DNA from 3 places in the Jejuibacter sp. L23 genome. Region 1 is predicted to be linked to each of the others. Evidence: predicted binding sites of a transcription regulator. Region 1 holds the regulator's gene; each other region holds the start of a gene.

Region 1 (7,901 bases):
GCCCGGGATCTGCTGAACGCAGCAGCGGAGCAGGGCGTTATGGTGTTGAATGCCGGGCCGGACGTGGTTCGTCTGGCGCCGTCGCTGGTGGTGGAAGACGCCGACATCGATGAAGGCATGGCGCGTTTCGCCAAAGCGGTGCAGAAAATTGCCCTGGGATGATTATTTGTGGCTTTGCAGACGGCGGCGTAGCCAGGCGCCGTGGTGGGGGCGCTGATGCCAGGCCACGGAAGAGATGGTATGCATCGCATTCAGATGGCTGAGGATGCGATCCAGATGGCGCTCCATGGTACTCATTGGGCCAATGGTGAGCGCCTCGGGGTCGTCCAGTACGTGAATGGCCCCGCTGTCGTCGGGGTTGTCCCAGGTCAGCCGTTGCTGGCAGCGCTGAATAGCGATTTCACAGGATTGCAGATAGCGTTGGGCCAGCGCTGGCGTCAGCATATTATGCTCGCGCGCCAGGATCGTCATGGCGTTAATATGCTCGACGATAAACTGGCTGTGGGTTACCCATAGCTTCATATCGGCCAGGTAACGGTTATTGAATGATGGCTCCTGCATTGCCTGATTTAGCGAGTTATAGAGCGCATTATGGGCCTGATTGACCCGCATTCGCTCCCAGGCCAGCGGGCCGGGCTGTGGATCGTCGCTCAGGATCTGGCGGATGGCCTGCTGGTCGCGCTCCAGCGCATCGTGGGCATTCTGTCGTAGCAGGCCGCTCTGCCACTGAGGCCACAGCCAGACCATGCCGCCAAAGGCGATCAGGCAACCGAGCAGCGTATCCACCAGTCGGGTCATAATAAACTGCTCACCGCTCAGCGAAAGCAGTTGCAGGCTGTACACCGCAGTGATGGTAAATCCGACGGTCGCCAGCGCGTAATGTTTACGGATTATCAGGTAGCCAATCAGCGTTATCAGCAGCATTCCCGCCAGAATATAGCCCTGGGGTACGTTAAAGTGCAGCGCGCCCGCCGCAATTAACAGACCCGCGATAGTTCCCCCCGCCCGGTGCAGAATGCGTACCCGGGTGGCGCCATAGCCGTTCTGGGTGACAAACATGATGGTCATCAGTATCCACCAGGGTTTGGGCAGATTGAGCGCGGCGCCAAGCAGACTGGCGATGGCAAGCATGGTTCCAATGCGCGCTGCGCTACGCAGCGCCGAGGACTTCAGCGACAGATAGCTGCGCAGCGCCCGAAGCAGCGGAAGATGCTGTTGCCGGTCGGCCATCAGATCCCGAATATAGAGCGGGCGCTGGGTGCGCAGTAGTCGGGCGATACGGCTGAAGTGATAGTGGCAGAACTGCCCCACCGGGTTTTCCGGATGCTGGCGGGCAATCTTTTCCAGCGCGGAGATGGGTTTTTCCATGCTAAAGCGCCGGGGATAGCGGTGGTAGAGTATATCGTCGCTGACTACGCGCAGTCGGGCGGCCACGGTACGGGCCGCCCAGCGAATCACCGGTTCCGCGTGGCTCTGCTCTACCAGTTTCTGTACCTCTTCAGGCTGGTGAAGGCTGACGGAAATATGCTCCTGAAGATCCAGCGCCACCTGAAAGACGCGCAGCAGGCGCTTATAATCATTCTGGCGGCTGGTGGCAGATAGCATATGCAACTGCTGATAACAGAGGCTGATGAGATCCACCACCTTTTGCTGACGAATCAGCAGCGGCGGCAGCGCATTTTCCGGATCGGTATGCTGGGTCAGCAGGCTGTATTTGGCTTCGCAGTAGTCCGCCAGTTCGCGATAGAGCAGGCTCAGGGTCTCGCGTAGCGGCTGTTCACGCCACATCCAGAACCAGAACCAGTTAAAGGCGCCGTACCACAGGGTGCCGAGCGCATACAGCAGCATCGGCTGCCAGACCGGCATATTGCCGGCCAGCCCCAGAGTAAAGATCGCGGCGATAAGCGAAGCAGGCAACAGGCGGCCATGCAGGGCGCTGATTTCCGCCGTAACGCCCAGTAACAGCGCCATTCCGAAGAAGATGGCGGCCAGTGGCAGCTTTTCCATCAGCAGTAGCTGAACCATCAGGCTGCTAAAGGCGAACAGCGAGCCGCCGACGATCAGGCGTTTAAAGAAACGTTTATGGGGGGTATCCAGGCCCGCGATATTGCAACAGGCGGGAACCAGCGAGAAGAGCAGGCCCTGTTGCAGGCTACCGAATATTAGCCCGATAATCACCGGCAGCGACAGTACCAGGGTCTGACGCAGCGCATAGTTAACTTCGGGGTGATAGATCAGTCGGCGCATTGGCACAGGGTAACGCGTCAGTGGCAAAGAGAAAAACGGCGCGTTGCCACAACACGCCGTTACAGACCGGGATTAACGGGTACCGAAGACGACGATGGTTTTCCCGTGTGCGGAGATCAGGTTTTGATCTTCCAGCATCTTCAGAATACGGCCAACGGTTTCGCGGGAACAGCCCACGATCTGCCCAATTTCCTGACGGGTGATTTTGATCTGCATTCCGTCTGGATGGGTCATTGCGTCCGGCTGTTTTGCCAGGTTTAGCAGGGTCTGTGCGATACGACCTGTCACATCCAGGAAGGCGAGATTGCCCACTTTCTCTGAGGTGACCTGCAGACGGCGGGCCATCTGCGAGGAAAGGCGCATCAGAATGTCCGGGTTTACCTGGATCAGCTGACGGAATTTCTTATAGGAGATTTCAGCGACTTCGCAGGCGGTTTTCGCCCGTACCCAGGCGCTACGCTCCTGGCCTTCTTCGAATAGCCCCAGTTCACCAATGAAATCCCCCTGATTCAGGTAAGAGAGGATCATCTCTTTCCCTTCCTCATCTTTGATAAGTACTGCGACAGAGCCCTTAACGATGTAATAGAGGGTTTCGGCTTTTTCACCCTGATGAATAAGTGTGCTCTTCGATGGATACTTATGAATGTGGCAATGAGACAAAAACCATTCGAGAGTCGGGTCTGTTTGCGGTTTGCCAAGCACCATGCGCGGTTATCCTCTGGTTATAAGCTGACGCCCGGAAGAATATGGGCCTCCGGGCGTATTGATCGTTTGTCCCCGCTCTTGGGGATCTGGCATGAGAAAAGCCTGTAAGCTACATAAATTTCACGTGAAATTTCATCCCGTACGCGCTTCGCCGCGCCGCGAGAGGGTATCCTCAGTGTTTTAGCATAGCTTTTTCCGGGTGTCTCCTATTGTCTCGTTTCAGCTTGACCCGGATCGCCTTCTGTTGCGACTTTCTTTGCGGCGGCTTACTCTGTGGGGAAAATGGCTTGATGGGAGCGACAACATGCAGTCACGAGTAAAATGGGTTGAGGGCCTGACTTTCCTGGGTGAGTCCGCCTCCGGGCATCAGGTGCTGATGGACGGGAATTCCGGCGACAAGGCCCCCAGTCCGATGGAGATGGTGCTGATGGCGGTGGGAAGCTGTAGCGCCATCGATGTGGTCTCTATTCTGCAAAAGGGTCGCCACGGCGTGACCGACTGCGAGGTGAAGCTAACCTCGGAGCGTCGTGAAGAGGCGCCGCGCCTGTTCACTCATATCAATCTGCACTTTATCGTTACCGGCCAGGATCTGAAAGACAATGCGGTGTCGCGTGCGGTGGATTTGTCTGCCGAGAAATACTGCTCTGTGGCGCTGATGTTGGGTAAAGCGGTGAATATCACCCATTCATATGAGGTGGTGGAAGGCTGATGCTGGCTGGGGAGGGGAGACAGATTCCCCTCCCCAGCCAGGGATTAGGCTATCTTTTTACCTTCCATAATGCGCCGCACCAGCGGCGTCATAATCAGCTCCATCGCCAGTCCCATCTTGCCGCCCGGCACCACCAGCGTATTGATATGCGAGATAAACGAGCCCTGCAGCATCGCCAGCAGCCAGGGATAATCGACCTCCAGATCCCGGAAGTGGATCACCACAAAGCTTTCATCCAGCGACGGGATCTCTCTGGCGGCGAAGGGATTAGAGGTATCTACCGTCGGCACGCGCTGGAAGTTGATGTGGGTACGTGAGAACTGCGGGGTGATGTAGTTAATGTAGTCTTCCATCGAACGCACCACCGAATCCATCACGGCTTCACGGGAATGGCCGCGCTCGCTGGTGTCGCGCACCAGTTTCTGAATCCACTCCAGGTTGACGATGGGTACTACGCCGACCAGTAGATCCACATGCTGCGCCACATCGTGCTGCGAGGTGACCACGCCGCCGTGCAGCCCTTCGTAGAACAGTACGTCCGTAGGTTCTGGTAGCGGCTGCCAGGGAGTAAAGGTGCCTGGCACCTGATCCCAGGGCACTGCTTCATCGTAGGTATGTAGATATTTGCGGGACTTTCCCGTACCGCTATGACCATATTCGGTAAAGGTATTTTCCAGCAGACCAAAGTCATTGGCGTCCGGGCCGAAATAGCTGATATGGCGCCCTAAATCCCGGGCCTTGCGAATCTCCATATCCATTTCCGGGCGGGTATAGCGGTGGAAACTGTCACCTTCGAGCTCGGCGGCTCTGAGCCCGAGTTCGGCGAAAATCTTACGAAATGCGATGCTGGTGGTGGTGGTTCCCGCACCGCTGGAACCGGTGACGGCGATAATCGGATGCCTGGTGGACATAGCTGAGCAACTCCTTGAGTACAGGGGTGTAGCCACTGAAACACGGCGAATTGTTTGGTAAACCAGATATTAGCCGCGGAATTGCGAGCGCGGCATGATGTTGACCGTTTCATAAAGTTCCGACCATACCACAACGGCTTCGCCGGTTTGTAGCTGATGCTTTACATCCGCCACTTTTTGTTCGAGCGAACGCTCATGTTCACCGTAATCGGTGCCTTCGCGCAACACAAAGGCTTCTATCAGGCTATCCAGCGTTTCCGCCGATATCTGCTGCCAGGGAATAATCATTTATCCATCCAGGAATTGACTTAACCAGTCGGGAATACGTTTTTCCAGCCACATTTCCGGGTGTCGTAGTGTTCCCCCCACGAAGCCGACGTGGCCACCGTGCTCGGTCAGCTGATACTCAATGTTGGGGGGCAGATGGTCGAGATCCGGAATGACCTGGTGATCCATAAAGGGATCGTCTTTCGCGTGGATAATCAGCGTCGGTCGGGCGATTTGCGGCAGCATTGGCAGTGCGCTACAGCGTCGGTAGTAGTCCAGAGCATCACGAAAACCGTGGATTTTCGAGGTAATCAGATCGTCGAATTCCCGGATGCGGCGAATGCGTTTCAGACGGGCCCTGTCGATGGGCAGGGTTCCGGGCCAGGCCTTGAGTTTGCGCCCGGCGTTAGCCTTCAGCAGATTCAGCAGATAGCGCTGGTAGAAACGGGAAAACCCTTTTTCCATATGGTAGCAGCAGGGCTCCAGCATCAGCGGCGCCGACACCACGACGCCAGCCGCCAGCGAACAGGCTTTTTCCTGTTGGGCCATCAGGCAGGCCAGCATATTACCGCCCAGCGAAAATCCCACCGCGGCGGTCGGACGAGCGCCGTAGCGCCGGCGCAGCCAGTCCAGGAAGTAGCTGGCATCGTTAGTTTCGCCGGAGTGATAGATGCGGTTCATGCGGTTTGGTTCGCCGCTACAGCCGCGAAAGTGCATCACCACGCCCAGCCAGCCGCGCTGTTTTGCCGCATTCATCAACCCGTGAGCGTATGGGCTGTGCAGGCTGCCCTCCAGGCCGTGAAACACCACCAGGCGCGGCTTATGCTGTGCTTTTGACGGGTGTTCGCTCCAGGCGAGGTCGATAAAATCGCCGTCCGGCGTATCGATTCTTTGCCACCAGGGGGTAAAGCGCAGCCGACGGCGTATCAGGCGCGGCAGCATGGTTTGCATATGCGGATTGCGTGCGCCGATCATTGGGCGGAAAAGCTGCGTCTCGTCACTATTGGCGGAGAGTTCTGCAGGGGTAATTTCTGCCATGGTACAGAGTAATTTTAGTTAATTAATCCACCATCATACCGGTAAATCCGTAGATTGTTGATGCTTTTTTTGGTCTGTTTAATTCGTCTCAAAGAGGGGGACCCACAGTTAAGGAATGCTTATTAAATCAATCCTGTGAGGAATACGTCATAATGAATCAGAATAAGAATACCCGTGCTGAAATGTTTTATCTACGGAGGTATTCAGTCCATGTTAAGGCGATTGCCGTTGCGGTTAATACTGAAACCTATTCTGGTGAGCACATCCTGAATATGCTGGTTTCTCTTTTACGTCAATCGGTTATTGGTAAAGCATTCGAATACCCCTGGCATTTTTAAGTATATCAGGCGAAGCGTTTTATTCCCTTCACTGACGGCATTTATATTCCGTCTAAATCTGTCGCCCATGGTCAGTTGATCCCACAACATGTTAATTCCCATGGGAATCATCAGGAAATAAGCAAAGAGCTCGATCTGATCGTGCCTGTGTCGTGAGGGAGAAAACGAGATTATTGATGTAGCCGATGCGGGCCCGCCAGTTGCTGCGGGCCCGAAAGGGGTTACAGGAAGCCGTCTGTTTTTAGCAGCTTTTCCAGAGTACTGACTTCGGTGTTCAGTTCCGTTTCGTCGTTTTCCAGCAACTGGGCGTGCTTCTGGCGGAAAGCGGAACGTAGCGCTTTCAATATTTCCACGCTGCGGGCCGTGACCTGATGTTCATTCCCATGTCCGGCAAGCTGACTGGACAGGTTCTGGCTTTTGGTGATGATCTCCTCGACTGACGGCAGATAGCGGTTCAGGAAATCCTGGCCGGGCTGCATATCCCGCGGGTCGGTCAGCATGCAGTGCTGGATAAGCCGCGCATACTTAATAATGCCTTTAAGTTCGCTGTGAACAGCGCCTTCCAGATTTTCCAGACTCTCCAGGCGGGCTATTTCCGTTTCAAACGGTGCCAGTTCCGGTTCGTCCTCGCTGTTATCAGGCTCCTTGTCTTCGTCAAACGCTTCCTCTTCGTCGTCTTCATCCTCTTCTTGCGCGGCTTGCCGCTCCTGGATAAACCGCGGATACCAGTACTTACAGTAAGTGACGAAAAGGGCAATAATCGCACCAGTATAGAAGGGGCTGTTGAGAAGCGTATAGGCTTCTATATAACTACCGATAACGAAGCTCCACAGCGCCATATACCAGTAATGGATGCCGCGCCATTTTCCCAGACTGTTTAGCAGATACACCAGCAGCGCCATACTGCCAGCCCAGAACGGGAGCGCCAGAATATCGCCAGTGGGGATCCAGAGCAGACCGGCGGCTATTCCCATCGCAAGAGCCCTACGGTCAAAAAGCAGAGTCCGGAACAGAATCGTGAATCCTGCCCAGCAGAATACCAGGATGGCGCCATCAAGGGAGCCCTCATCTTCCGGGAGCGGGGGATGGAGTTCCGTAGCCAGTGGCTGGAAGTTATTCATGAATCCTCTTGCCAGGACGAACAGCAAAAATACAAGCGTAGCGCGTTTCCAGCGTTTATCGGTCAACCTTTCGGCAAGGCGTTGCTCAAGACTGCTCATGTTATGCCTGCTCTACTTTTCCCGCGCCGCCGTTGGCGATATTCGCAAGGCGAAGGCGCAGGTCGTTTTCCATGGATGACAGCTCTTTTTCCACTTCGCTGCGACGCTTGCGGGCGTCGCTGGCGATATTGACCGACTCTTCAATAGTGTTCAGCAGACGGGACTGCACATCACGCAGGGTTTCGATATCCACTACCGACCGCTCCACTTCGCGGGCGGTTTCCAGGGTGCCGGTCTGCAGCAGCTCTGCATTGCGACGCAGCATCTCGTTGGTGGTATCTGAAACCTCTTTCTGCAGCTTTGTGGCCTGACGCTGTGAATGCAGCGACAGCGCCAGCACAATCTGGCTTTTCCAGATGGGAATGGTGGACAGAATGCTGCTCTGTATTTTTTCCGCCAGCGCCTGGCTGTTCCCCTGCATCAGGCGAATCTGCGGTGCAGTTTGTATCGCAATGGTGCGTGACAG
Region 2 (7,901 bases), 2.1 Mb from region 1:
GCGGGTGCGTCCCGCGGTATAAGCGACCCGCGTCTCTTTCATGCCGCAGGCGCCCTGAATATCGCTACTGGATTATTCACTACGGTGTGAAACGCGCGTACCTATTCTCGCGGGTGCATTTGCACCCGTTTTTCTTGCCAGCACCAGGGAGATACCATGCTCGACACTACGATGAAAACACAGCTCAAGGCCTATCTTGAGAAACTGACAAAGCCTGTTGAGTTGATTGCCACGCTGGATGACAGCGCACGGTCATCGGAAATCAGGGAACTTCTGGCAGAAATCGCTGAGCTGTCAGATAAAGTCTCTTTTACGGAGCGCAACGATCTGCCGGTTCGTAAACCCTCTTTTCTGATTACCAACCCCGGCTCGGAGCAGGGACCGCGTTTTGCGGGTTCGCCGCTCGGCCATGAATTTACCTCACTGGTTCTGGCGCTGCTGTGGACCGGTGGGCATCCGTCTAAAGAGGCGAAAGAGCTGCTGGAGCAGATAGCCGACCTCGACGGTGATTTTGAATTTGAGACTTATTATTCGCTCTCCTGCCACAACTGCCCGGACGTGGTCCAGGCGCTGAACCTGATGGCGGTGCTCAACCCGCGCATCAAACATACGGCCATTGACGGCGGCGCTTATCAGAATGAGATCAGCGAGCGCAACGTGATGGGCGTACCGGCGGTGTTCCTGAACGGTAAAGAGTTCGGTCAGGGGCGTATGACGCTTTCGGAGATCGTCAGCAAGGTGGATACCGGCGCGGAAAAACGCGCGGCGGAGGCCCTGAACCAGCGTGAGGCCTACGATGTGCTGATTGTCGGCTCCGGCCCTGCGGGTGCCGCTGCGGCGATCTATGCAGCCCGTAAAGGGATTCGCACCGGCCTGATGGGCGAGCGTTTCGGCGGTCAGGTTCTGGATACCGTGGACATCGAAAACTACATCTCGGTGCCGAAGACCGAAGGTCAGAAGCTGGCGGGCGCCCTGAAGGCGCACGTTGACGACTACGACGTGGATGTTATCGATACCCAGAGCGCTTCCCGCCTGGTGCCTGCCGCCAACGAAGGCGGACTACACCAGATTGAAACCGCCTCAGGCGCGACGCTGAAGGCGCGCAGCATCATCATCGCCACCGGGGCGAAATGGCGCAATATGAATGTGCCGGGCGAAGATGAGTACCGTACCCGCGGCGTCACCTATTGCCCGCACTGCGACGGCCCGCTGTTTAAAGGCAAACGCGTGGCGGTGATCGGCGGCGGTAACTCCGGCGTGGAAGCGGCTATCGATCTGGCGGGCGTGGTGGATCACGTTACCCTGCTGGAGTTCGCACCGGAAATGAAAGCGGACCAGGTCCTGCAGGATAAAGTTCGCAGCCTGAGCAATGTCGATATTATTCTGAATGCCCAGACCACCGAGGTGAAGGGCGACGGCACTCGCGTGACGGGTCTTGAATATCAGGATCGCGTCTCCGGTGCCACTCATAGCCTTGAACTGGCCGGGATCTTCGTTCAGATTGGCCTGCTGCCGAATACCAACTGGCTGGAAGGCGCCGTAGAGCGCAACCGTATGGGCGAAATCATCGTTGATGCCCGCGGTGAAACCAGCGTGAAGGGGATCTTCGCTGCAGGGGACTGCACCACCGTGCCGTACAAGCAGATCATTATCGCCACCGGCGAAGGGGCGAAAGCGTCACTCAGCGCCTTTGACTACCTGATCCGCACCAAAACGGCATAATAAAAAAGGCCCTCCCATTGGGAGAGGTTCAAAGACACACACAGCAAAAACACCAGAGGCTACCTGCGGGTAGCCTCTTTTTTTTACCTGCATCAAAAGGCTAACGCACCACCAGCACCGGAATACGGGCATAGCGGATAATGCTGGCCGCGTTGGAGCCCAGCAGATGAGTAGTGATAGAGGGATTACGGGAGCCAACGACGATGACATCGGCCTGAAGCTCTTTGGCGGCGGCGTTGACCTCGTCGCGCACGTTACCGAAACGGGTTTCGGTAATGACGCGCTCCGGCGCAATATGGAAGTGGCTGGCCAGGGTTTTAAGCTTATCTTCCGCCTCCTGACGCAGGTGATCCTCAAAGCGGCGCATCTCGGAGGCAAAACCGCGGAACATCATAGCGGAAGCATCCGGCATCACGTGTAGCAGGTGAATCCTGCCATCCTGTTGCGCCAGAAATTCGGCGTGGCGAATGGCCTTATCTGATAAATCCATTTCAAAGACATCAACTGGCATCAGGATCGTCTGGTACATAAAGCAACCTCCATTTAATGATAAGATTTTCCTTAATAAAACACGGGTTTTTAGGTTTTTAGTGGGGCAGTAATAAGAAGTGTGACGCAGGCTGGAGTGGGAGAGTGGAAACTGTGAAGGTTTTCACAGGTCGTTAAACAGAAAGAGGATGCCAGGCATCCTCCAGAACGCGGTTCAGCGATGATACTCCCCGGCGGACTCGGGCTGGTATTGCAGCTCCAGCACTTCCAGATGGGTTTCGATGCCGCCCGGCAGCGCCCAGCGAATATGGTCTCCAACCCGCAGCCCCAGCAGTGCGGCACCCACCGGCGCCAGTACCGAAAGCTGGCTGGCGGTATCGGTCAGGTTAGCCGGATAGACCAGGGTACGCAGGTGCTCTTCACCGCTGTTCAGATTGCGGAATTTCACCCGGCTATTCATGGTAACGACATCGGCCGGTATCTCCTCCGGCTTACACATTTGCGCGCGATCGAGTTCGGCATTGAGCGCTTCGGCGACCGGGAGTTCGGCGAACGCGGGCTGTTCCAGCAGCCGATCAATACGTTCCGCGTCGAGTTCGTTAATGATAATTGCAGGTCGGGACATCACAGACTCCATGTTAATCATCCGGCCCTTTGCCGGATATGAGAGACCCCAAAAGAAAACCCTCACCATCGGAGTGATGAGGGTTGACCTGATGATAATAGCGGTGCCCGTTGTGCGAGTACAGTGAACTGCTTCACACTCGGTGCGGTAGGGCTACAGAATCATGCTGCCCAGCGCTGCCAGCAGGAAGGCAATGCTGCCCAGCAGGGTTTCCATAACGGTCCAGGTTTTAAGAGTGGTCTTCTCGTCCATTTCCAGGAAGCGGCCAACCAGCCAGAAGCCGGAGTCGTTCACGTGGGAAAGTACGGTAGCACCGCCCGCGATAGCGATAACGATAAAGCACAGGTCGAACTCGCTCAGGCCGGTAGCGCTTTGCACCATTGGCGCCACCAGGGCTGCGGTGGTGGTCAGTGCGACCGTCGCAGAGCCCTGCGCCACGCGCAGCGCGGTAGAGATAACAAAGGCCGCCAGAATCACCGGCATGCCGGTATCGGAAAGCACGCCAGCCAGTGCGTCGCCAATGCCGCTGGCGCGCAGTACGCCGCCAAACATACCGCCAGCGCCGGTGACCAGAATGATGCCGCAGATGGGACCAAGGGCGCCGTCACACACTTTTTCAAGATGCTGGCGGCTGTGATCGCGGCTGAAAACCAGCAGGGCGAAGAAGGTGGTGATTAGCAGCGCTACCGGGGTTTTGCCCAGCATACGCAGGAAGTTGACCAGGGTGCTGTCGGCATCGACCCAGCCCAGAACGATGGCGGTACTCAGACCGGTATCGAGGAAAATCAGAACCAGCGGCAGCAGCAGGATCGCCATCACGGTGCCGAAAGAGGGCGGACGATGGTTAGGATCTGCTTCTACTTCGCCCAGGAAGGAAGTGGGAAGCTTGATGTCGAATTTTTTACCGGCGTACAGGCCATACAGGTAGGCGCCGAGATACCAGGTGGGGATGGCAATCACCAGGCCAACCAGCACCAGCAGACCGATGTTAGCGCCCAGCAGTTCGGAAGCGGCAACCGGGCCCGGATGCGGCGGCACCAGGGCGTGCATTACCGCAAAGGCCCCCGCAGCAGGAAGTGCATATTTCAGGGTGGAGCCGCCAAACTGTTTGGCGACGCTGAAGATAATCGGCAGCATCACGACCAGACCGGCGTCGAAGAAGATCGGGAAGCCGAACATTAGCGAGGCGACGCCCAGCGCCAGCGGCGCACGGTGAGAGCCGAATTTATTGATGAGGGTGTCCGCCAGCACTTTCGCGCCGCCGGAGATTTCAAGCATGCGTCCTATCATCGCGCCCAGACCCACCAGCAATGCAACGCCTGCCAGGGTGCTGCCAAAACCGCTTAGCAGCGTGGGGACGATCTTATCGAATGGGACTTTGGTGACCAGCGCAACGATGATACTGACCAGCGTCAGTGCCAGGAAGGCGTGCACCTTAAAGCGCATAATCAGCACCAGCAGCAGGGCAACCGCGCCAGCGGCAATGCCTAACAGCGTTCCGGCACCATAAGCGTATGTCATTTCCGTCATTGTCTGGTTCCTCTACTTATCAATCCAGGGAAGAGGGCGAGCCGCTCTTTCTGATACCGGTAACATGATACTGGTAACATTCACCAGGCTGTTATAGGAATTGACCACGTTATTTACATTTTGAGATGAGGTTCAAACATTGGAAACAAACTCCCCATCCGGGGGATTGACTCAGCGTAGTTACCAGGGAGCCGTTACGTAAAGGTACAGAAGGGAAAAAACGGGATGGCGTGCGTGCTAATTGATTGAATTTCATGATATACATCACAAAAAATGTTTGTTAAATGCGCGATTTTCTAAAAAATGAGGTTCGTATCATTATCTGTGGTTTCCGGCAGCGTTGCTGCCGGGGGAAATGAAGGGCTGCGGTTTACTGACGACGAGCCAGCGGCTGTAACAGCTCACATAATATGGCGCTACGCTGTCGGGGCGTTAGCCATAGCCAGGCCGGAAAACGCCGGGGGAGCGGCTGACGAAGAAACATCGTCTGCATTTCCTGGAGCCATGAGTCGGTTTTGCTCATATTCCATTCCTCTTGCTGGTTTACTTAGCCAGAGTGTGGCGTGGTAAACACGGAACAAAAACGGATGGAATGCTTTTTATTCTTCAGGTTTTATAGGGCCCTGACCCGGATACGACTCAGAAACCGACGGCATCCAGACGGAAGGTTTTTGCGCAGTTACCCGGATGCGCTCCCGGAGTAAAGCTCTGTGAGCTCAGGGGCTGGTTGATGGCTTCCGCCTTCAGGCCGATCTGCATTTCGGCCAGATAAGCCGGATTTCCGTGACAGGTCAGCTTCACCGCTTTCACGCTCTCTTTACCCCAGCTACGCGCCAGCGCTTCGTTAAATGCCTTGCGGCTGACGATCTTTCCGTAATGACCGGCCAGGAAACGTCCGAAGGCGCTGTCGCGCACCTCCTGATTCAGGCGCACCATGGTGCCGAAATAAGCATTGGGATTAAATCCAAAGCAGGCGCCGTGCTTGGCGAATTCATAGCGTTCCAGACAGGAACTGCCGCCAGCGCCGGGCATCACTTCGCCCAGCTTCTGCGCCATGGTGTCGCTCAGGTCAACCCCTGGGGCGGCGCATTTCCGTGAAGCGCGAGCTTCTGGCATATTGGGAATCGGGCGGGTGGCGCAACCGTAACGCATCCAGCGCCGCTCATCCACGCCGCGTGCCGCGATGGAACGCGGCAGACCGGGCCATAGCCCATGTACCGTCAGCATCTGTGCGCCGTTTTCCGGGGAGTCCTGCTCCCGGCATTCGGCGGGAAGTTTGCGATTGCGTTCATGCATGCTCTGACAGAAGCCGCTCTGCCAGGAGAGCGCCAGCACGTAGCGGTCAAAGTCGTCATACTGCGTTGCCTTCAATGGTTCGGCATGGGCATAACCGCTGGCAAGCGTGCCAGTCAGCAGCGCGTAAGCTATCCAGTTTTTCATGTGATTTCCGATGGTTCGCGTTATATCCGCGTTATTTAACCACAAAAAGGGGACCCGCAGGTCCCCTTCGCGTGTGAGTGTGCCCGCGTCAGCTGGCAGGCATCAATACTTCAGTGGCGATAATCACTACCAGCAGGCCGACCAGTACTGGCACCGAGGTGCGTTTAACCACTTCGAACGGCGAGATCTTCGCCATGCCTGCTACCGCGACGACCACGCCGGAAACCGGAGAGATGGTCCGCCCGAGGTTAGAGGCCTGCAGCATCGGAATCACCAGGTACCCCGGATTCACGCCCGACTGAGCGGCCAGTTTAGGGATCAGCTCTGCGAAAGCATAAAAAGGGGCATTACCGGAACCCGTGGTCATCGCCGCCAGCATGGTCAGAATCACCAGTACCAGCATCAGGACGATACTGGCGGAACCAAAGGAGGTTGCGATAGAGATCAGGCTCTGGATAAAACCGATGGCGCTTAGCCCCTGGGCAAAGACCCCGGCGGCGACCAGCAGCATGACCACGGTCGCGAAAGCGTCCGCCATACCGCGCCAGGCAACCTCCAGCCCTTCAAATACGCTGCGGGTATTAAAGCTGCGCAGGAATTCGATGATGGCCGTTAGCAGAATACACATCACCAGCAGCGTAATAATATGCAGCTGCGGGCCCCATTTCCCGTCGAAAATCAGTACCGCAATGACCGGGGAGAAGGGCAGGATGGCGTAAAAAGCAGGAACTTTGGTCTGGATTTCGCTGACGTCCAACATTTCGGTGTTGATATGCTCTTTTTTATCCAGCCAGCGCTGCCAGAAATAGTGTGCGATGCCCATGCAGACAATGGCGGCGATGGAGATCGGCAGAGTGGTTTTAAAGGCGAAATCGACCAGAGGCATATCGGCAACCCTGGCGGCCAGAACTACATCGCCAGAGGTGGGGGACAGAATAATCGCTGCCGGTGAGGCGCAGATAGCGGCGGCTGCGCCGCGGCTGATGCCGACGTTGACCATGACCGGAAACAGGGTTGCCATCAGTAGCACCCCCAGCCCGGTGGCGGAGGAGACCGCCAGTGACATCAGGCAGGCAAGGAAGTAAGCCACCACCATCAGCAGATGGGGCGAGTTGATGTACTGTAACGGGCGGGAAGCCAGCTTTACCACCATATCGTTAGCGCCGATATGAGTCATATAGGCCGCAAAACCGCACAGCATCATGATCATCATACCGAGATCGCCACCGCGGCTCATCAGCAGGACTTTGACATATTCCAGAATATCCGTGGCGCTGTAGCCGGTGCTTTGGGTACCGGCAGGCAGAACCGGATGGCCCATAATGGCGCTGGCGATTAGCAGTATCAGGCCACCGAGCAGCAATACGCCAGTGGCGGAATAACCTTTTATGATGTACCAGGCCACGCCGATAATAACCGCGGCTCCAAATAACAGCTCAAATATCGTTAACATAATTTTCCCAGCGGGCCGGTATTAATCCGGCGTGACATATTAGCGGTGAAAACAAATACCTATAGCAGGCGCTGAGACAAGCTTCAGGCCTGATAGTCAATGTTCTGGGGCTGAATGACGCACGCGCACGGCGAGCGCAAGTCTAAAGATAGCCATTTTGACGGTAGCTGGGGGAAATACAAAATAAATTCCTGGCATTTTTCACACAGAGTGAGCCAGCGCAATAACTGGCGGAGAGAATGTAAAAAAACTGTGAGTTATTGCTTAATAATCAGTCAGTTTATGGACAAAGAAAAGCCAGATGATGCCAGGCTTATAGTCGCCTGAGCCATCCGGGGAAGGCGATTCTGTTTATGAAGTGAATGAATATCGCCTGTTTTTCTGAGCATTTCCCCAGAGATTATTAGGATATGTCCTGAATAGCGGGTCTTTTCATAGACGCTATGGCGGCCTGGCAAATAAAATAATGGATAGCCCTGGTGACAGGCATTTAGCTTTCATTCAGCTAGACTTGCTTATCATGTCACCGATCTCTGAATGTGGTAGATGAAAACGTGAAATCATTACGCAACTATTTTATTTTTTTTATTGCGGCAGTGGGCCCATTATTCATTAGCGCAACGGCACTGGCACAGGACGGCG
Region 3 (7,901 bases), 1.5 Mb from region 1:
CGAGTCTGGCGCCGATGCTGGAAAAAGTGATGCCATCGGTGGTGAGTATCAACGTAGAAGGGAGTACTACGGTTAATACGCCGCGCATGCCGCGCAACTTCCAGCAGTTCTTCGGCGACAACTCGCCGTTCTGCCAGGAAGGTTCGCCTTTCCAGAGTTCTCCCTTCTGTCAGCAGGGAGGCGCGGATGGCGGCCAGCAGCAGAAATTTATGGCGCTGGGATCCGGGGTCATTATTAATGCCGAAAAAGGCTATGTGGTGACCAACAACCACGTTGTGGATAAGGCAACCAGCATTAAGGTTCAACTGAGCGACGGGCGTAAGTTCGACGCTAAGGTTGTCGGTAAGGATCCGCGTTCTGATATCGCGCTGATCGAGCTGAAAGATCCGAAAAACCTGAGTGCGATTAAACTGGCGGATTCCGATGGCCTGCGGGTGGGCGACTACACTGTCGCTATCGGTAACCCCTACGGTCTGGGTGAAACCGTGACCTCCGGTATCGTCTCTGCCCTGGGGCGCAGTGGGCTGAATGTGGAAAACTATGAAAACTTCATTCAGACCGATGCCGCCATTAACCGCGGTAACTCCGGCGGCGCGCTGGTTAACCTGAACGGCGAGCTGATTGGTATTAACACCGCGATTCTGGCGCCGGACGGCGGCAATATCGGTATCGGTTTTGCCATTCCCAGCAATATGGTGAAGAACCTGACCGGGCAGATGGTTAAATATGGCCAGGTTAAGCGCGGTGAGCTGGGCATCATGGGGACCGAGCTGAACTCCGATCTGGCGAAAGCCATGAAGGTCGATGCCCAGCGCGGCGCTTTCGTAAGCCAGGTGATGCCGAACTCCTCTGCGGCGAAAGCGGGCGTGAAAGCGGGCGACGTGATCGTCTCTATGAACGGTAAACCGATCAGCAGCTTTGCCGCGTTGCGCGCCCAGGTGGGCAGCATGCCGGTAGGCAGCAAGGTTAAACTGGGTCTGCTGCGCGAAGGCAAGCAGGTTACCGTTGACCTGGAGCTGCAGCAGAGCAACCAGAATCAGGTGGACTCTTCCAGCGTCTTTAACGGTATTGAAGGGGCCGAACTGAGCAACCGCACCGGCAAAGATAAAGGCGTTATCGTCAATAGCGTGAAGGTGAATACGCCTGCGGCGCGCATCGGTCTGAAGAAGGGCGATGTGATTGTTGGCGCGAATCAGCAGCCGGTAAACAACATTGCCGAACTGCGTAAGATTCTGGACAGCAAGCCGTCGGTGCTGGCGCTGAACGTTCAGCGCGGCGACACTTCTATCTATCTGCTGATGCAGTAATCTTCTCTTCACTCCTTCTAAGGCCGCGTATGCGGCCTTTTTTTGTGACGTTTTACACATCTTCATATCCCTATGTCGCGCTTTGGGCATTTGCACAATGTTATCGCCTTCTCTCTGGCTTATGCTGGAACGTCGATTAGCGGGAGGAGGGGATTATGGCGGACTGGCACCTGAATGACCTGATGGCGCAGGAGATCGTCGACAGGACGATGCGTATCATCGATACCAATATCAACGTCATGGACGCACGCGGCAGAATTATTGGCAGCGGAGATCAGGAGCGAGTTGGCGAATTGCATGAAGGTGCGCTGCTGGTGCTCTCACAGGGGCGGGTTGTGGATATCGACGACGCGGTGGCGCGCCATCTGCACGGGGTACGTCAGGGGATTAATCTGCCGCTACGTCTGGAAGGGGAGATTGTCGGCGTAATCGGGTTGACCGGCGCTCCGGAAACGCTGCGTCAGTACGGCGAACTGGTCTGTATGACGGCGGAGATGATGCTGGAACAGTCAAGGCTGATGCATCTGTTGGCCCAGGATCGGCGGTTACGTGAAGAGCTGGTGATGAACCTGATTCAGGCGGAAGAGCACACGCCTGCGCTGGTGGAGTGGGCCCAGCGGCTGGGAATTGACCTGAATCAGCCACGGGTAGTGGCCGTGGTTGAGGTGGACAGCGGGCAGTTGGGGGTCGACAGCGCCATGGAGGAGTTGCAGCGTCTGCAAAACGCCCTGACCACGCCGGAGCGAAATAACCTGATCGCTATTGTTTCGCTGACGGAAATGGTGGTGCTGAAACCGGCGCTAAACGCCTTTGGACGCTGGGATGCAGACGATCACCGACGTCGGGTGGAGCAACTGCTGTCCCGCATGGAAGAGAGCGGTCATCCACGTTTTCGTATCGCGCTGGGTAACTACTTTACCGGCCAGGGAGCGATAGCCCGTTCCTGGCGAACGGCCCGTACTACTATGATGGTGGGTAAGCAGAGGATGCCGGAACAGCGCTGCTATTTTTATCAGGATCTGATGCTGCCGGTGCTGCTCGATGGTCTGCGTGGCGGCTGGCAGGCTAATGAGCTGGCCCGGCCGTTGGCCAGGCTGAAATCGATGGACAACAACGGGCTGCTGCGCCGTACCCTGAATGCCTGGTTCCGTCACAATGTACAGCCGCTGGCGACCTCACGGGCGCTGTTTATTCACCGTAATACGCTGGAATACCGGTTGAATCGGGTGGCGGAACTGACGGGGCTTAATCTGAGTCACTTCGACGATCGGCTACTACTGTATATCGCCCTGCAACTGGATGAGCAGCAGGGCGTGGGCGGCGTCAGCTAAAATTATTTGCGGGTCAGCTTTTCGAGATCGGCTTCGATCTCGGTAATTTTGTTGGCTACCACGCTTTCCAGATGGCGCAGATCGTCAAGAATCTTGCGCTTCAGATCGACATCGCTACGCTCGCGCTGGCAGATTTGATCGAGTTCATCGATCACGTAGCGCAGATTGGGGCTGATCTCCTGGACTTCCCGATATCCCTGTCCGGTACCGCCTGCGGCGACCGTCTTGCGCTGGCGCGGATATTTAAACTTCACGCTTTTGGCGAAGAACTCGCCTTTATCCTTGTGAAAGTAGATCTTCAGGATGTCGTTATTCGCCTCCTGGCGCAGGCTGTAACGGTCAATCTCTTGCGGATTAGTGATGCCGAGGCTTTTCAGATTATCGTACATAGTGGCGTTTTCCCCTTTAAGCGAGACGAGAGCAACCAGTAGATAGTTAACGGAAAGCGGTTTTTTTGCCAGTTCGGATATCAAAAATTCGACATTACGGGAGAGGAAACAGAAAAGCCGACCGCAGGGGTCGGCTTTACACCATCGGGTAACCCGCAAGACTTACTTGTCTACCGGGCCACAGCCACCAATAATTTTAGAGATAGAAATTGCCGGATGCAGAAGGTAATCGTAGTCGCAGTTCTTCTCTTTATTGTAAATGCTACCGGTACAGCCTGTCAGAGTGGCTAACAGAGCAGCAACAACCGTGAACTGTGCGATTTTTTTCATTGTATCAATCCTGTTTGAAATAATTCCATTGAGAGTGCGCTATCAATTAGCGTCGTGCTAAATATAATCTTACAAACAATAATGATGTCAAGCATAATGTAAATAAAATGACATAACTGGCAAGCGGCGTTATTTGTTGCGTGAGCACACGACGAATATTCCTAATAAGTTAATGGGGGTATTGTTTCCGGTTTTGTTTCCTGAAAGCGTCTTAAAAAAGCGGTGGGGTAGATGTGGCAGAGGATAGCCTGTGCCAGAGCAGACTCTGGAATTATCGCTGTTTTTATTGCTCTGGACTGGATACAAGCGTAACAGATAAAATAATGTTTTTATTTTATGGCTATTTTCCTGTTTTTATATTGATGACATTTTCGGATTTTATTCTGGTTACGGAGAATAGTTGCTGGATTGGTTACTGGAAATCAATATAGTAAATAATTAAGACAATCGACTTTATTGGAAGAATATTCCTGGTAATGGTGCGCATGTCTTATATTCGGCGAGGGACTGACTGCTGAATAAAAAAAGGCGGCGCCGGAATCCGGGCCGCCCTGATAATGGATAACTGTCGCTTAGTCGATCGAGCGCAGCAGTTCGTTGATACCTACCTTGCCACGGGTTTTGGCGTCAACCTTCTTGACGATGACTGCGCAATAGAGGCTATATTTGCCATCTTTAGAAGGCAGGTTGCCGGAAACCACTACCGAGCCAGCTGGAACGCGACCGTAGTGGACTTCGCCGGTTTCGCGGTCATAGATTTTGGTGCTCTGGCCGATGTATACGCCCATAGAGATAACGGCGCCTTCTTCAACGATAACCCCTTCGACGATCTCGGAGCGCGCACCGATAAAGCAGTTGTCTTCGATGATGGTCGGGTTAGCCTGCAGCGGCTCCAGTACCCCACCGATACCCACGCCGCCGGACAGGTGCACGTTTTTACCGATCTGGGCGCAGGAGCCCACGGTTGCCCAGGTATCCACCATGGTGCCTTCATCGACGTAAGCGCCGATGTTAACGTAAGAAGGCATCAGTACGCTGTTGCGGGCGATAAAGGCGCCCTGACGCACTGCCGCTGGCGGTACCACGCGGAATCCTTCCTTCTGGAAGCGCGCTTCGTCGTAGCCGGCGAACTTCATTGGCACCTTGTCGAAATAGCGGCTTTCTGCCCCTTCCATCACCTGATTATCATTAATGCGGAAGGAGAGCAGGACCGCCATCTTCAGCCACTGATGGGTCACCCACTGACCGTCAACTTTCTCGGCTACGCGCAGCTCACCGCTGTCGAGCAGAGCGATAACCTGATTAACGGCATCGCGGGTTTCGGAATCAACGTTGGCCGGTGTAATGTCGGCACGGCGCTCGAAAGCGGACTCAATCACTTTTTGAAGCTGCTGCATTGTTTTGCTCTTTCCTGATGGCTAATTGTCACTTAAAAGAAGTTACCCTTTATCGTTTGGATTAAGGGCCTCTGTCAACCGTTGCTGTACTTCGCGCTGTAGATCTTCCCCCAGCGCGCGCCCTTCTGCGTTGGCGAGAATAAACAGATCCTCCACCCGTTCGCCGATGGTGGAGATGCGTGCGCCGTGCAGGGAAATGTCGAGATCGGCAAAGATCTGTCCGACGATAGCCAGCAGACCTGGCTGATCGAGAGCGATCAGCTCCATAAAGGAGCGGCGCTCGGTATGGGTTGGCAGAAAAGCGATTTCGGTCGGTACATTGAAGTGGCGCAGCCTGGCCGACTGGCGGCGCGGGCGCGGCGGCTGCCAGGAGCGCTGGGTGATGGTCTGTTCCAGCCCCTGAATGATGGCCTCGTGGCGATCGGCGGAAAGTGGCGTGCCGTCCGGCTCCAGTACGATAAAGGTATCCATCGCCATACCGTCGCGGGTGGTGAAAACCTGGGCATCGTGGACGCTCAGATTACGACGGTCCAGCTCGCCGCAGACGGCAGCGAACAGATAAGGGCGGTCCGGACTCCAGATAAAGATTTCGGTACCGCCGCGGGTGGCCTGGGGGCTGAGCAGGATCAACGGCTGCTCCAGATCGTGGCTCAGCAGATGCCGGGCATGCCAGGCCAACTGGTTGGGGCTGTGGCGTACAAAGTAGCTGGCGCGGCAGCGGCGCCAGATCCGGTGCAGCGCCTCTTCGTCGATGCTTTCCATTCGTAGCAAGGCCAGCGCCTGGCTCTGATGATGACGCACCCGCTCGCGCATATCGGGGGTGTTGTGCATGCCGCGCCTGAGCTGCTTTTCGGTGGCGAAATAGAGTTCGCGCAACAGGCTCTGCTTCCAGCTATTCCACAGAGTTTCGTTGGTGGCGCAGATATCTGCCACCGTCAGGCATACCAGATAGCGCAGGCGGTTTTCGGTCTGCATCTCTTTGGCGAACTGTTTGATCACTTCCGGATCCTGAATGTCGCGGCGCTGGGCGGTGACCGACATCAGCAGATGCTGGCGCACCAGCCAGGCGACCAGCTGGCTTTCGCGGGAGTTCAGGCCGTGCAGTTCGGCGAAAGCCTGAACGTCCTGAGCGCCCAGCACCGAATGGTCGCCGCCGCGACCTTTGGCAATATCGTGGAACAGCGCGGCGATAAAGATCAGTTCGGGGTGGCTCAGCCGCGGCCAGAGATCGACGCACAGCGGATGGCGCTGGCGGGTCTCTTCATCGGCAAAGCTTTCCAGCTTCAGTAATACCCGGACGGTATGTTCATCCACGGTATAGGCGTGAAACAGGTCAAACTGCATCTGGCCGACGATATGGCCCCACTGCGGCATATAGGCCCAAAGCACGCTGTAGCGGTGCATCGGCAGCAGGCCGTGGCGCACCATTCCCGGGTGGCGTAGCATCGCCAGAAACAGCTCGCGGGCTTCCGGAATGTAGCATAGCGGCTGCTTCAGATTACGGCGGGCGTGGCGAAGCTGGCGCAGGGTGGTGGAGTAGATACCGCTAATCTCGCGATTGCGCACCATGGTGTAGAACATGCGCAGAATCGCCTGGGGTTCGCGCATAAACAGGGTTTCATCACGCAAGTCGATAAGCGAGCCGCGTAGCTGGAAATCGTCGTCGATAGGACGGGGCTTTTCATCGGCGGGTAGTGCCAGAATCGCTTCGTCGAACAACTGCAACAGCACCTGATTCAGCTCGCTGACCCGATGCATCACGCGATAGAAGTTCTTCATCATCTGTTCGACCGGCGCATTGCCATCGCCGCTATAGTTCAGACGCTGGGCGACGCTCAGTTGGCGGTCGAACAGCAGGCGGTTGTCGTAGCGGTTGAGCTCCAGATGCAGCGCGAAGCGGATACGCCACAGTTGAATCTGGCATTCGTTCAGTTCGGTGCGTTCGGCGTCGGTCAGAAAGCCGAAACCGACCATCTCATTCAACGACGTGGCGCCAAAGTGGCGCCGGGCCACCCATTGCAGGGTGTGAATATCGCGCAGGCCGCCGGGGCTGTTTTTAATGTCCGGCTCCAGGTTATAGCTGGTGCCGTGATAGCGCTGGTGACGCTCCTCTTGCTCCGTCACTTTGGCGGCGAAAAATTTCTCCGACGGCCAGAAACCGTCGCTGAACACCTGCTTCTGCATCTCAAGGAACAGCGTGACGTCGCCGGTTAGCAGACGAGACTCGATCAGGTTGGTGGCGATAGTCAGGTCGTTAAGTCCTTCCTGCAGGCATTCATCCAGGGTGCGGACGCTGTGGCCGGGCTCCAGACGCAGATCCCAAAGCGTGGTAATCAGGGCACCGACTTTCTGCGCCAGAGATTCTGGCAGCGGCTCGCGACTCAGAATAAGCAGATCGATATCCGATAATGGATGCAGTTCGCCGCGACCATAGCCGCCTACGGCAATCAGCGCCAGGCCGGACACATCGCCGAAGCCGTCGTGGCGCCACAGGCGCTGCAGGAGCTGATCGATAAATTCGGTTCGGGCGTTGATAAGCTTGTCTACCGCTACGCCGTCGTCAAAGGCGCGCCCCAGCCACTGATGGAAGTCATCCAGATGGGTGCGCAGGGTATTGAGGTCGAAACATGCTTCTTGCCAGGTATTGGGGTTTTCCGGCTGACCGGGGAGGGTGGCCCGGGTCATATTAAGATGGGGGGAACTGTTATCCATGCGGGGGCCCATAAAAAAAGCCGGCATGCGCCGGCTTCAGATGTTATTCATCATGCGATATCACGCGCGGGATGGTGTCATCTTTGCGCAGGGTCAGGATTTCGCAGCCGTTCTCGGTGACCACAATAGTATGCTCATACTGTGCAGACAAGCTGCGATCCTTGGTTTTCACCGTCCAGCCATCTTTCATGGTACGGATGCGGTAGTCACCGGCGTTGACCATTGGCTCGATGGTGAAGGTCATACCGGTTTTCAACACCACGCCGCCGTCATCGGCATCGTAATGCAGCACCTGCGGCTCTTCATGGAAGCCTTCGCCGATGCCGTGGCCACAGTATTCGCGCACCACAGAGAAACCTTCTGCTTCAACAAATTTCTGAATTGCGGCGCCCAGAGAGCGCAGGCGGATACCCGGTTTCACCATACGCAGCGCCA

The links. The regulator CRP, encoded in region 1, controls carbon source genes, mostly activating them, when cyclic AMP is high. The targets are predictions, from matches to a motif close to ATGTGANNNNNNTCACAT.
Region 2: the regulator CRP is predicted to act here: its motif matches at 4,487-4,504, upstream of SCU88_RS07430 (GntP family permease).
Region 3: the regulator CRP is predicted to act here: its motif matches at 1,350-1,367, upstream of SCU88_RS04565 (CdaR family transcriptional regulator).

The regions. Positions count from the first base shown of each region.
Region 1 is NZ_CP138199.1:4,798,359-4,806,259, reverse strand. Features, by position in the region: gene argD (bifunctional acetylornithine/succinyldiaminopimelate transaminase) at 1-162, shown strand, start outside; gene SCU88_RS23005 (YccS/YhfK family putative transporter) at 163-2,247, opposite strand; gene crp (cAMP-activated global transcriptional regulator CRP) at 2,320-2,952, opposite strand; gene SCU88_RS22995 (OsmC family protein) at 3,257-3,661, shown strand; gene SCU88_RS22990 (phosphoribulokinase) at 3,706-4,572, opposite strand; gene SCU88_RS22985 (YheU family protein) at 4,642-4,860, opposite strand; gene SCU88_RS22980 (hydrolase) at 4,861-5,877, opposite strand; gene SCU88_RS22975 (hypothetical protein) at 6,030-6,215, shown strand; gene SCU88_RS22970 (5-bromo-4-chloroindolyl phosphate hydrolysis family protein) at 6,437-7,435, opposite strand; gene SCU88_RS22965 (toxic anion resistance protein) at 7,437-7,901, opposite strand, start outside.
Region 2 is NZ_CP138199.1:1,631,467-1,639,367, forward strand. Features, by position in the region: gene ahpF (alkyl hydroperoxide reductase subunit F) at 157-1,722, shown strand; gene uspG (universal stress protein UspG) at 1,823-2,251, opposite strand; gene rnk (nucleoside diphosphate kinase regulator) at 2,426-2,836, opposite strand; gene SCU88_RS07430 (GntP family permease) at 2,990-4,366, opposite strand; gene SCU88_RS07435 (hypothetical protein) at 4,737-4,889, opposite strand; gene rna (ribonuclease I) at 5,006-5,806, opposite strand; gene dcuC (anaerobic C4-dicarboxylate transporter DcuC) at 5,895-7,259, opposite strand; gene pagP (lipid IV(A) palmitoyltransferase PagP) at 7,847-7,901, shown strand, end outside.
Region 3 is NZ_CP138199.1:1,000,926-1,008,826, forward strand. Features, by position in the region: gene degP (serine endoprotease DegP) at 1-1,307, shown strand, start outside; gene SCU88_RS04565 (CdaR family transcriptional regulator) at 1,463-2,638, shown strand; gene SCU88_RS04570 (DUF3461 family protein) at 2,641-3,027, opposite strand; gene SCU88_RS04575 (DUF4223 family protein) at 3,190-3,357, opposite strand; gene dapD (2,3,4,5-tetrahydropyridine-2,6-dicarboxylate N-succinyltransferase) at 3,930-4,754, opposite strand; gene glnD (bifunctional uridylyltransferase/uridylyl-removing protein GlnD) at 4,797-7,466, opposite strand; gene map (type I methionyl aminopeptidase) at 7,510-7,901, opposite strand, start outside.